4 regions of the Streptomyces sp. NPDC001668 genome follow, and region 4 is predicted to be linked to each of the others. Evidence: riboswitches for the same ligand, from Rfam matches in the RefSeq annotation. Region 4 holds a riboswitch; each other region holds the start of a gene.
What was found. Region 4 has a riboswitch for cyclic di-AMP ahead of ACFYZ8_RS23995 (M23 family metallopeptidase). Riboswitches for the same ligand answer to the same signal wherever they lie in the genome.

Region 1 (2,188 bases), on a different contig from region 4:
CTCGGGCAGGCCGGCTCCTCCGCGGCGGTGCTGCTGGCGGCGGGCACCCCGGGCAAGCGGTCGGTGCTGCCGGGCGCCCGGGTGGTGATCCACCAGCCCGCGCTGAGCGAGCCGGTGCAGGGACAGGCCAGCGATCTGGCCATCCAGGCCGACGAGTTGACCCGGGTGCGGGCCCGCCTGGAGGAGATGCTGGTCCGTCACACCGGGCGCAGCCCCGAGCAGGTGAGCGCGGACATCGAGCGGGACAAGATCCTGGACGCGCAGGGCGCCCTGGACTACGGCCTGGTGGACGCGATCGTCCCGAGCCGGAAGTCCTCGCCCACCACGCCGGGCGCGAGGTGAGCCGTCGATGGTGCCGGACCTTCCACCGCTGCCCGCGCTGACACGCGCCGAGGGCGAGCTGATCGACCGTTATCTCGACGTGGTCGACCTGCTGGGCCGGATCAATCCGGCCCGGCGCGAGGACACCTACGGCGGACTGCGCGCGGCTCAGGCGCTGGTGACCAGGGCGGCCGAGCTGCGTGACGCGCTCGTACTGATGCACGGCCGGGGCGAGCGCGAACTGCATGCCGCGACGCTGGCGCGGGCGCTGCGGGTCCTGGACGGTGAACGGCGCACGGCCCGGGTCACCGTGCCACCCCCCGGCGACAGTTGACGAGGCGTCCGCGGCTGAGTCGAAACGGGCCGAACGACGTACCCCCTATTGGAGGAGGCGCGGCTCCTTTTTCACGACCGCTGGGGTTGCGCAACGCGCCTGCTACAGGAGCGGAATGTGGTGTTTCTGCGCTGGTCGGGGGCTCCTCGGGCCCTCGACACCCCTGCGTTCGAAGGGGTGTTCACCCAAACGGGTGAGTGGTGAGTAACAACACAAATCCACGGTTCCGTTGGGTTTTTCGCACTTCCGTACGCCAAGATCCCTGTCTGACGACAAGCCCCCGCCGCAGCGGCGGGGCGATCCGGGCGGACGCCGAGTCCTGCCGCCGCCCGGATGACCGGTCGACAGGAGTGGATCGGCAGGAGTGGAGGACCCAAGCACGACGGGTCGCCGGAACGGTCACGCCATGACCGGGCCGAGCATCCCTTGGGGTGAAGCCGCGTCAGCGGCCGGGCAACTTCGCCAGCCCGAATCCGACAGGTCATCCTTCACAGGCGGCTGACGAAGGGTTGCGCATGACTGCGCTCAATCGTGTCCCGTCGCTGATGGTCCGGGCCGGTACGGCCTCGGCATTCGCCATCGCCGCTGTGGGCGGCTCCGTCGTGGTTCCTGGTGTCGCAGCCGACGCCGCAGCCGCGACGCCGGCGACGACGGCGCTGAAGGTCGCGGCGTCCAAGAAGGGCTCGCCGTACAAGTACGGCGCCACGGGGCCCCGCCGCTTCGACTGCTCAGGGCTCACGCTGTACTCGTTCAAGAAGGCGGGCAAGAAGCTCCCGCGCACCGCGGCCCAGCAGTACAACAAGACCCGCCACATCGGCGCGGGCAGCCGCAAGGCCGGGGACCTGGTGTTCTTCCACTCGGGTTCGAACGTCTACCACGTCGGCATCTACGCCGGGAAGGGAAAGATCTGGCACGCCCCGAAGACCGGGGACGTGGTGAGGCTGCAGAAGATCTGGACGAAGAGCGTCTGGTACGGCCGGGTCAAGTGACGCCCCCGAGGGGGCGGCGGCGACCTGACCTCCCGCCGCCCCCTCGGGCTCCCGCGGACGCGTGACACGGGCTCAGCTGGTTACCCGTCCCCGCATGGCCGACCACCGCCCGTGCACCGCCCGCAACGAGACTCCGCTGGAGCGCGCCGACCGCAACTTCGGCGAGCTGCTCCAGGAACTGCGCGTGACCCAGACCGGGGTGCAGATCCTCTTCGCCTTTCTGCTGACCCTGGCCTTCACACAGCGCTTTCCCTCGCTGGACACCTTCCAGCGCGCCACCTACGTGACCACACTGCTGCTGGCGGTCGTGGCGGCGGCCCTGTTCACCGCACCGGCGGCACTGCACCGCTCGCTCTTCCAGCGCGGCGCCAAGGCCCGCATAGTGCAGGTCTCCTCCCGCCTCGCCACGGTCGGCATGGGAGTCCTGGTCCTCGCATTCACCGGCTCCGTCCTGCTAGTCGTGGACGTGACCACGGGCCGGGCCGGCGGAGTGGCCGCGGGCACGGCGACCCTGCTGGTGTGTCTGGGCCTGTGGTGGCTGCTG
Region 2 (2,188 bases), on a different contig from region 4:
CGTAGAGCTTGCCGTCGGGTCCGAGCGCCAGGGAGGTCGGGACGGCCTGGTTCCCGTTGTGGTCAGGGAAGACGGTGAAGGGGCGCGCCTTGCCGTGCGGCGAGACGACGACCAGGTCGTTCCCGGCCGCGTCCGCGACGATCTCGCGGCCGTCGGGGAGGGCGAGGACGCCGTACGGGTTGGACTCGACCGACGCCTTGTGCGGGTTGTACTTCAGCTCCACGCCGGTGATGTCCGCGGCGATCCTCGCCTTGCCGTGGCGGACGCGCAGCAGCTTGCCGAGGGTGTTCCAGGGCGGCTTCGTCGGCACGCCGGACTCCGGCGGGGCGTAGGTCTCCACGCCCCAGACCTCGCCGTCGAGTGCCGAGACGCCGTCCACGCCGGTCGCGAAGCCGCCGTCGGGGGCGGCGCCCGAGGGGAGCCGGCTCACCACCCTGCGGTGCTTCCACGCGCCCCCGTCCCAGTAGATCTTGGTGACGGCCGAGCTGAGCCCGACGCAGGTCCGGCCCTCGGGGCCCTCACCGACGCACTTCCTGCCGCCCCGGCCCGCCTCGGCGATGTACAGGTGACCGTCGTCGTAGGAGAGCTGGCGCGGGTTGTCGAGGCCCTTGGCGATCACGCGGATCACCGGCTTGCCCCCGCCGTGTCCCGCCGTCGCTGTCGCGGGCGTGACACCCGCGGCGGCGGCGAGCGCGACCGTTGTGGCGACGACGAGTCCTGTGCGCGTCCTCATGGCCGTATCCCTCCAACCGGCCGCGGCGTCCGACCGCGGCTGGCTGGAAGCTAGTCCCACGAAGGGGGCGGACGATGTCACTCCGGTGAAAATACCCCCAAGTCATGGCAGATCACTCCGGATTGACCACGGGGAGCGATGTTTGGGGCCAAGGTCACGAAAATGTATCGGGCATATCGAACATCAACCTTCACAGGGGCCACACCAGTTGGCTACCGTTCCGGGCAGGCCGTACGACCCCCTCCGGCGAACCTCGCCGGGCCGCACGGCCTCCGCCGAGTCCGCAGCGCCGCCGCGCGCCCGGAGCCGGGGACCCACCGAACCTGGGGTGAATCGGCCGACTCCCGCTCGCGGGAGCGCCGTAGGGCAAACCTTCCGAAGCACTTCGCCCGAACCCGACAGCTAACCCGGTAGGCGGAGCACCGGAAGGAGTCGCCTTTCTTGGCGTCGCACCGCAAGTCGCGTCCCGTCGGTACGCGCGTGGCAGGCATACGGACCCCGGGCCTCGCGACGGCCGCCCTCACCTCCGTGGCCCTGCTGTCCCAGTCGGCGAACGCCGCGCCGGCCGATGACAAGCCGAGTCTCGAAGAGGTCGAGAAGAAGGTCGACGACCTCTACCGCCAGGCCGAGTCGGCGACCGACAGCTACAACTCGGCCAAGGAGAAGACGGCCAAGCAGCGCAAGCAGGTCGACACCCTCCTCGACGACGTCGCCCGGCGCACCCAGAAGCTCAACGCGGCGCGGGAGGAACTCGGTTCCTTCGCCGCCGCCCAGTACCGCACCGGCGCCGCCGCGCCCGACACGGCGACCTTCCTGCTCGCCGACACCCCGCAGGACTACTTCGACCAGACACAGCTGATGGGCCGCTTGACGAGTCGTCAGAAGGGCATGGTCGACGACTACGTCTCCGAGCAGTCCGCGACGATGAAAAAGCGCCAGGAGGCCTCCCAGAGCCTCCAGACGCTCAGCGAGACGCAGAGCGACCTGAGGACCGCCAAGGCCACCGTCCAGAAGAAGCTCGCCACCGCGCGCGAGCTGCTGTCGGAGCTGACGGCCCAGGAGAAGGCGCGTCTCGCGGCGATCGAGAAGCAGAAGCAGGAGGAGGCGGCCCGCAGGGCGGCGGAGCTCGCGCAGCAGCAGGCGGCCGCCGAGCAGGCCGCGCAGGAGACCGCCGCCCCGCAGGAGAGCACGGCGCCGGCGACCGACTCCTCGTACGCCACCATGGCCGCCAAGGCCCTCGCCTTCGCCCGCGCGCAGATCGGCAAGCCCTACGTCTGGGGCGCCACCGGCCCCGACTCCTACGACTGCTCAGGGCTCACCCAGGCCGCCTGGAAGGCCGCCGGCGTCGACCTCCCGCGCGTCACCTACGACCAGGTCAACGCCGGCACCACGGTCTCCCTGGCCGACGCACAACCCGGTGACCTGGTCTTCTTCTACGACGACATCAGCCATGTC
Region 3 (2,188 bases), on a different contig from region 4:
GGCGGGACGGCGTCGAGGCCTTCGAGGGGTTCACCACGGCCGTCCTCGCCGAACTCCCGCACGACGACGGGGTCGTACGGATCGTCAACCGCGGCCACCCGCCGCCCCTGCTGCTGCACGGCGACGGCACGGTGCGCGCGCTGCCCGCCCGCAGCCCCGCGCTGCCGCTCGGCCTGGGCGACCTCGGCACCTGGCCCGACCGGGCCGAGGAGCACCGCTTCCGGGGCGGGGCCACGCTGCTGCTGTACACCGACGGACTGTCCGAGGCCCGGGACGGGCAGGGGCGGTTCTACGATCCCGAGGCGCGGCTGTGCGGCCGTGCCCCCGGTGAACCGGGCGCCCTGCTCGCCGCCCTCGCGGGCGAGGTGCGCCGGCATTCCGGTGGCTTCCTCACCGACGACATGGCGCTGCTCGCGGTACGGCGGCCGTACGGCGCCCGTCGTGACGTGGGGTGATCGGGCGACCGCCCTCCGCATAACAACTGACGCACCGTCAATGCCGGTGTGCCGCCTGAGGCAAGGTCAACTCGCCCGTTTTTAGCCGTTCATGGGTCGTAAGTCCTGCGGGATTTCGTTAACGATCAAGCGGAACGGCTTGGAATCGGGCCCCCGGGTCTATTAACGTTCGATAACGCAGCGCGGTCGTCCCAGCCGTCACAAGAGACGGCTCCGTGCTCACGCGCCGAATTCCGCAAGGGAACCGGGGAACCACCACTTGGGGTGAATCGCTCGTAGTCCGCCGTGTCAGCACGGCGGGTATACGCGCGTAGGAGACCTTCCTGCTCCGAACCCGTCAGCTAACCCGGTAGGCGAGAAGGAAGGAAAGGAGCGCGCCCACGTGGCGTCCAACCCGCCTGCCCCCGAGGCCCCGCCCGTACCACGCAGCACTCTCGTGTACGGCGGCTACCACGCTGACGACGAGGCCCCGCTCGGCGAGTGGAACCCGACCGCGGAGACCCTGGCCCCCGTACGAGGCCGGCACCGCGTCGCCAAGCAGCGTGGCGGGGGATTCGCCCGCAGCTCCACCGTTCTGGGCGTCGGTGTCATAGCCGCCGTCAGCGCGGGCGGGATGGCCAGCGCCAACACCGGCAAGCCGCCGGTCTCCCTCTCCATGCCCGACCTGGGCTCCGTGAGCTCGCTCATCTCGAACGACTCCGACTCCGCCGCGGACGACACGAGCGCCTTCAGCAGCGTCGGCACCACCACCGTCGACACCGCCCAGGGCGCCTCGGACGCCGGTGAGGCACTGCGCTCGCGCATCCTGGCCCAGGCCGAGCAGCAGCAGGACCAGATCGACACCAAGGCCGCCCAGGCCGTCGCGGACGCCGCCCAGAAGGAGGCCGACGCGGCCGCCGCCAAGGCGGAGAAGGACGCTCTGGAGAAGGCCGCCGCCGCGAAGAAGAAGGCGGAGGAGGAGGCCGCGAAGAAGGCCGAGGCCGCGCGCCTGGCCGAGCTCGCCAAGCAGTACACGCTGCCGACCTCGTCGTACACCATCACCTCGACCTTCGGTCAGGCCGGTTCGCTGTGGTCCTCCGGCTACCACACGGGCCTCGACTTCGCCGCCCCCACGGGCACGCTCATCAAGGCGATCCACAGCGGCACCATCACCGAGGCCGGCTGGGCCGGTTCCTACGGCTACCGCACGATCCTCACCCTCGACGACGGCACCGAGCTGTGGTTCTGCCACCAGTCCTCGATCAGCGTCAGCGTCGGCCAGAAGGTCGGCACCGGTGACGTCATCGGCCGCGTGGGCGCCACGGGCAACGTGACCGGCGCCCACCTGCACCTGGAAGTCCACCCGAACGGCTCGGCCGACGGGATCGACCCGATGGCGTGGCTGCGCGGCAAGGGTCTCAACCCCTGAGGTTCCCCCACGACGTGAACTCCGGCAGCCCTGACGACGTCCCCCCGACGTCAGGGCTGCCGGTGCGTCGGAGCGGGTGATTCCGCTTGTTTACGAGGACTTTGCGGCCACGCCGGAAGAGGGATCTCCGGCGCGGGCGTTGACGTATGGCATGACTTCTCTTCGCAAGCTCGGCTCCTCCGACCTCGAGGTCTTCCCGCTCTCCCTCGGCGGCAACGTCTTCGGCTGGACCGCCGACGAGGCCGCGTCCTTCGCCGTCCTCGACGCGTACACCGCGGCCGGCGGCAACTTCGTCGACACGGCCGACTCGTACTCGGCGTGGGTC
Region 4 (2,188 bases):
GACTCCGCGGCCGTACGCGCCTTCTACGAGAAGCATGTGCGCCCCGCCACCGCGACCGCCGTGGTCGTCGGCGACCTCACCGACATCGACCTGGACGCGCTGCTCGCCGACACCCTCGGAGCCTGGACCGGCTCCACCGCGCAGCCGCGTCCGGTGCCTGCGGTGACCGCCGACGACACCGGTCGGGTCGTCATCGTGGACCGCCCCGGCGCCGTCCAGACGCAGCTGTTGATCGGCCGTATCGGTGCCGACCGGCACGCACGCGTGTGGCCCGCGCAGGTGCTCGGCACGTACTGCCTCGGCGGCACCCTCACCTCCCGCCTGGACCGCGTCCTGCGCGAGGAGAAGGGCTACACCTACGGCGTACGGTCGTTCGGGCAGGTCCTCAGGTCCGCCCCGGACGGCTCGGGAGCCGCGATGCTCGCCATCAGCGGCTCGGTCGACACCCCGAACACCGGTCCCGCCCTGGACGACCTGTGGAAGGTGCTGCGCACCCTCGCGGAGGGCGGTCTCACCGACGCCGAGCGCGATGTCGCCGTACAGAACCTGGTCGGTGTGGCGCCGCTCAAGTACGAGACCGCGGCGGCCGTGGCGAGCACGCTGGCCGACCAGGTCGAGCAGCACCTGCCCGACGACTACCAGGCGACGCTGTACCAGCAGCTCGCCGCGACCGGCACCGTCGAGGCCACCGCCGCCGTCGTCAACGCCTTCCCGGTGGACCGGCTGGTGACGATCCTGGTCGGCGACGCGGCGGCCATCAAGGAGCCCGTCGAGGCCCTCGGTATCGGCGAGGTCAAGGTCGTGTCGGCCGAGTAGCGGAAGCATGACCGAGGGGCCCTGGTGACGGCAGCGTCGCCAGGGCCCCTTCGGCACCCGACTCTCTTAGATGTCCGAATTGGGCAGGAGGTTGCCTGTCTGCCCTGTGGGATGCGCTACAAACACCCTGATCGGTTTGGGGATTGAAAGCGGCCCCGCTTAGCGTCCTCTGGGCTGTCCGTCAGGCACTGCGCCGCGCCCGCGGCACCGGACAGTCATCGCCGAGTCCCCGCATGGCGCGAGCCAGGGGAGCCGGGGACCCACACCACAAGTCCCTGGGGTGAATCGGACGCCCGCGCACCGCGAGGGGGTCCGTAGGAGACCTTCCTGCTCCGAACCCGTCAGCTAACCCGGTAGGCGAGAGGGAAGGAAAGGACCAGCCACTACATGGCGTTCACCTGCGCCACCGGGAAGCACCGTCGTCCCAGCCGCATCAAGCGCACCACCGCCCGCGCGGCGGGTGTCGCGGCCCTCGCCACCACCGGCGTCATCGGCACCATCGCCGCCCCGGCGCTCGCCGCCGACAACTCCGTCGAACAGACCGGTCTCATGCCCGTCGTCAGCGTCGGCGACTCCCTCGCCGACCAGCTCGACGCCCAGGCCGAGGCCCAGGCCGAGGCCGCCGCGCAGAAGAAGGCGGCCGCGGAGGCCAAGCGCAAGGCCGAGGCGCGCGCCAAGGAGATACGCGAGGCCAAGGAGCGCGCCGCCCGCGAGGCCGAGCGCAAGCGCCTCAACGCCTTCGTCGCCCCGATCTCCGGCTCCTACATCTCCACCGGCTACAAGAGCGGCGGCTCCCTGTGGTCCTCCGGCAGCCACACCGGTGTCGACTTCCACGCCGCCAGCGGCACCTCCGTGCACGCGGTCGGCCGCGGCACCGTCGTCGAGGCCGGCTGGGGCGGGTCGTACGGCAACAACATCGTGATCAGGATGGCCGACGGCACGTACACCCAGTACGGCCACCTGTCGTCCATCGGCGTCTCGGTCGGCCAGTCGGTCACCCCCGGCCAGCAGATCGGCCTCTCCGGCGCGACCGGCAACGTCACCGGCCCGCACCTGCACTTCGAGGCGCGCACCACCCCCGAGTACGGCTCGGACATCGACCCCGTCGCCTACTTGCGTTCGCACGGTGTGAACGTCTGACGACCCGTCGCACGATCTCCGCGAGACCCCGGCTCCCCGAGCCGGGGTTTCGTCGTTTCCGCGGCCCCGTTGTCCAAAAAATATCCCTGGATTCCAGTCCGCCGTCGGAAATTCGCGCTCATTGCAATAGAGTCACTGAACACACGTCAATCGGAGACGTTTCACGGGGATTAAGACGGAGGTCGGACATGCGTATTCCGGCGCACTCGGTATGCACGGCGATCCGGGACGA

Region 1: linked by a shared signal. The riboswitch ahead of ACFYZ8_RS18880 (C40 family peptidase) and the one ahead of ACFYZ8_RS23995 (M23 family metallopeptidase) in region 4 are both predicted to bind cyclic di-AMP.
Region 2: linked by a shared signal. The riboswitch ahead of ACFYZ8_RS39735 (NlpC/P60 family protein) and the one ahead of ACFYZ8_RS23995 (M23 family metallopeptidase) in region 4 are both predicted to bind cyclic di-AMP.
Region 3: linked by a shared signal. The riboswitch ahead of ACFYZ8_RS30460 (M23 family metallopeptidase) and the one ahead of ACFYZ8_RS23995 (M23 family metallopeptidase) in region 4 are both predicted to bind cyclic di-AMP.

The regions. Positions count from the first base shown of each region.
Region 1 covers NZ_JBIAUQ010000005.1:516,166-518,353, forward strand. Annotated here, with positions in the region: gene ACFYZ8_RS18870 (ATP-dependent Clp protease proteolytic subunit) at 1-342, shown strand, start outside; gene ACFYZ8_RS18875 (hypothetical protein) at 350-655, shown strand; cyclic di-AMP (ydaO/yuaA leader) riboswitch at 956-1,167, shown strand; gene ACFYZ8_RS18880 (C40 family peptidase) at 1,171-1,644, shown strand; gene ACFYZ8_RS18885 (DUF6328 family protein) at 1,739-2,188, shown strand, end outside.
Region 2 covers NZ_JBIAUQ010000020.1:7,189-9,376, reverse strand. Annotated here, with positions in the region: gene ACFYZ8_RS39740 (ScyD/ScyE family protein) at 1-733, opposite strand, end outside; cyclic di-AMP (ydaO/yuaA leader) riboswitch at 997-1,167, shown strand; gene ACFYZ8_RS39735 (NlpC/P60 family protein) at 1,175-2,188, shown strand, end outside.
Region 3 covers NZ_JBIAUQ010000012.1:9,079-11,266, reverse strand. Annotated here, with positions in the region: gene ACFYZ8_RS30465 (PP2C family protein-serine/threonine phosphatase) at 1-455, shown strand, start outside; cyclic di-AMP (ydaO/yuaA leader) riboswitch at 670-826, shown strand; gene ACFYZ8_RS30460 (M23 family metallopeptidase) at 838-1,863, shown strand; gene ACFYZ8_RS30455 (aldo/keto reductase) at 2,015-2,188, shown strand, end outside.
Region 4 covers NZ_JBIAUQ010000007.1:463,676-465,863, reverse strand. Annotated here, with positions in the region: gene ACFYZ8_RS24000 (M16 family metallopeptidase) at 1-816, shown strand, start outside; cyclic di-AMP (ydaO/yuaA leader) riboswitch at 1,026-1,191, shown strand; gene ACFYZ8_RS23995 (M23 family metallopeptidase) at 1,204-1,956, shown strand; gene ACFYZ8_RS23990 (GntR family transcriptional regulator) at 2,145-2,188, shown strand, end outside.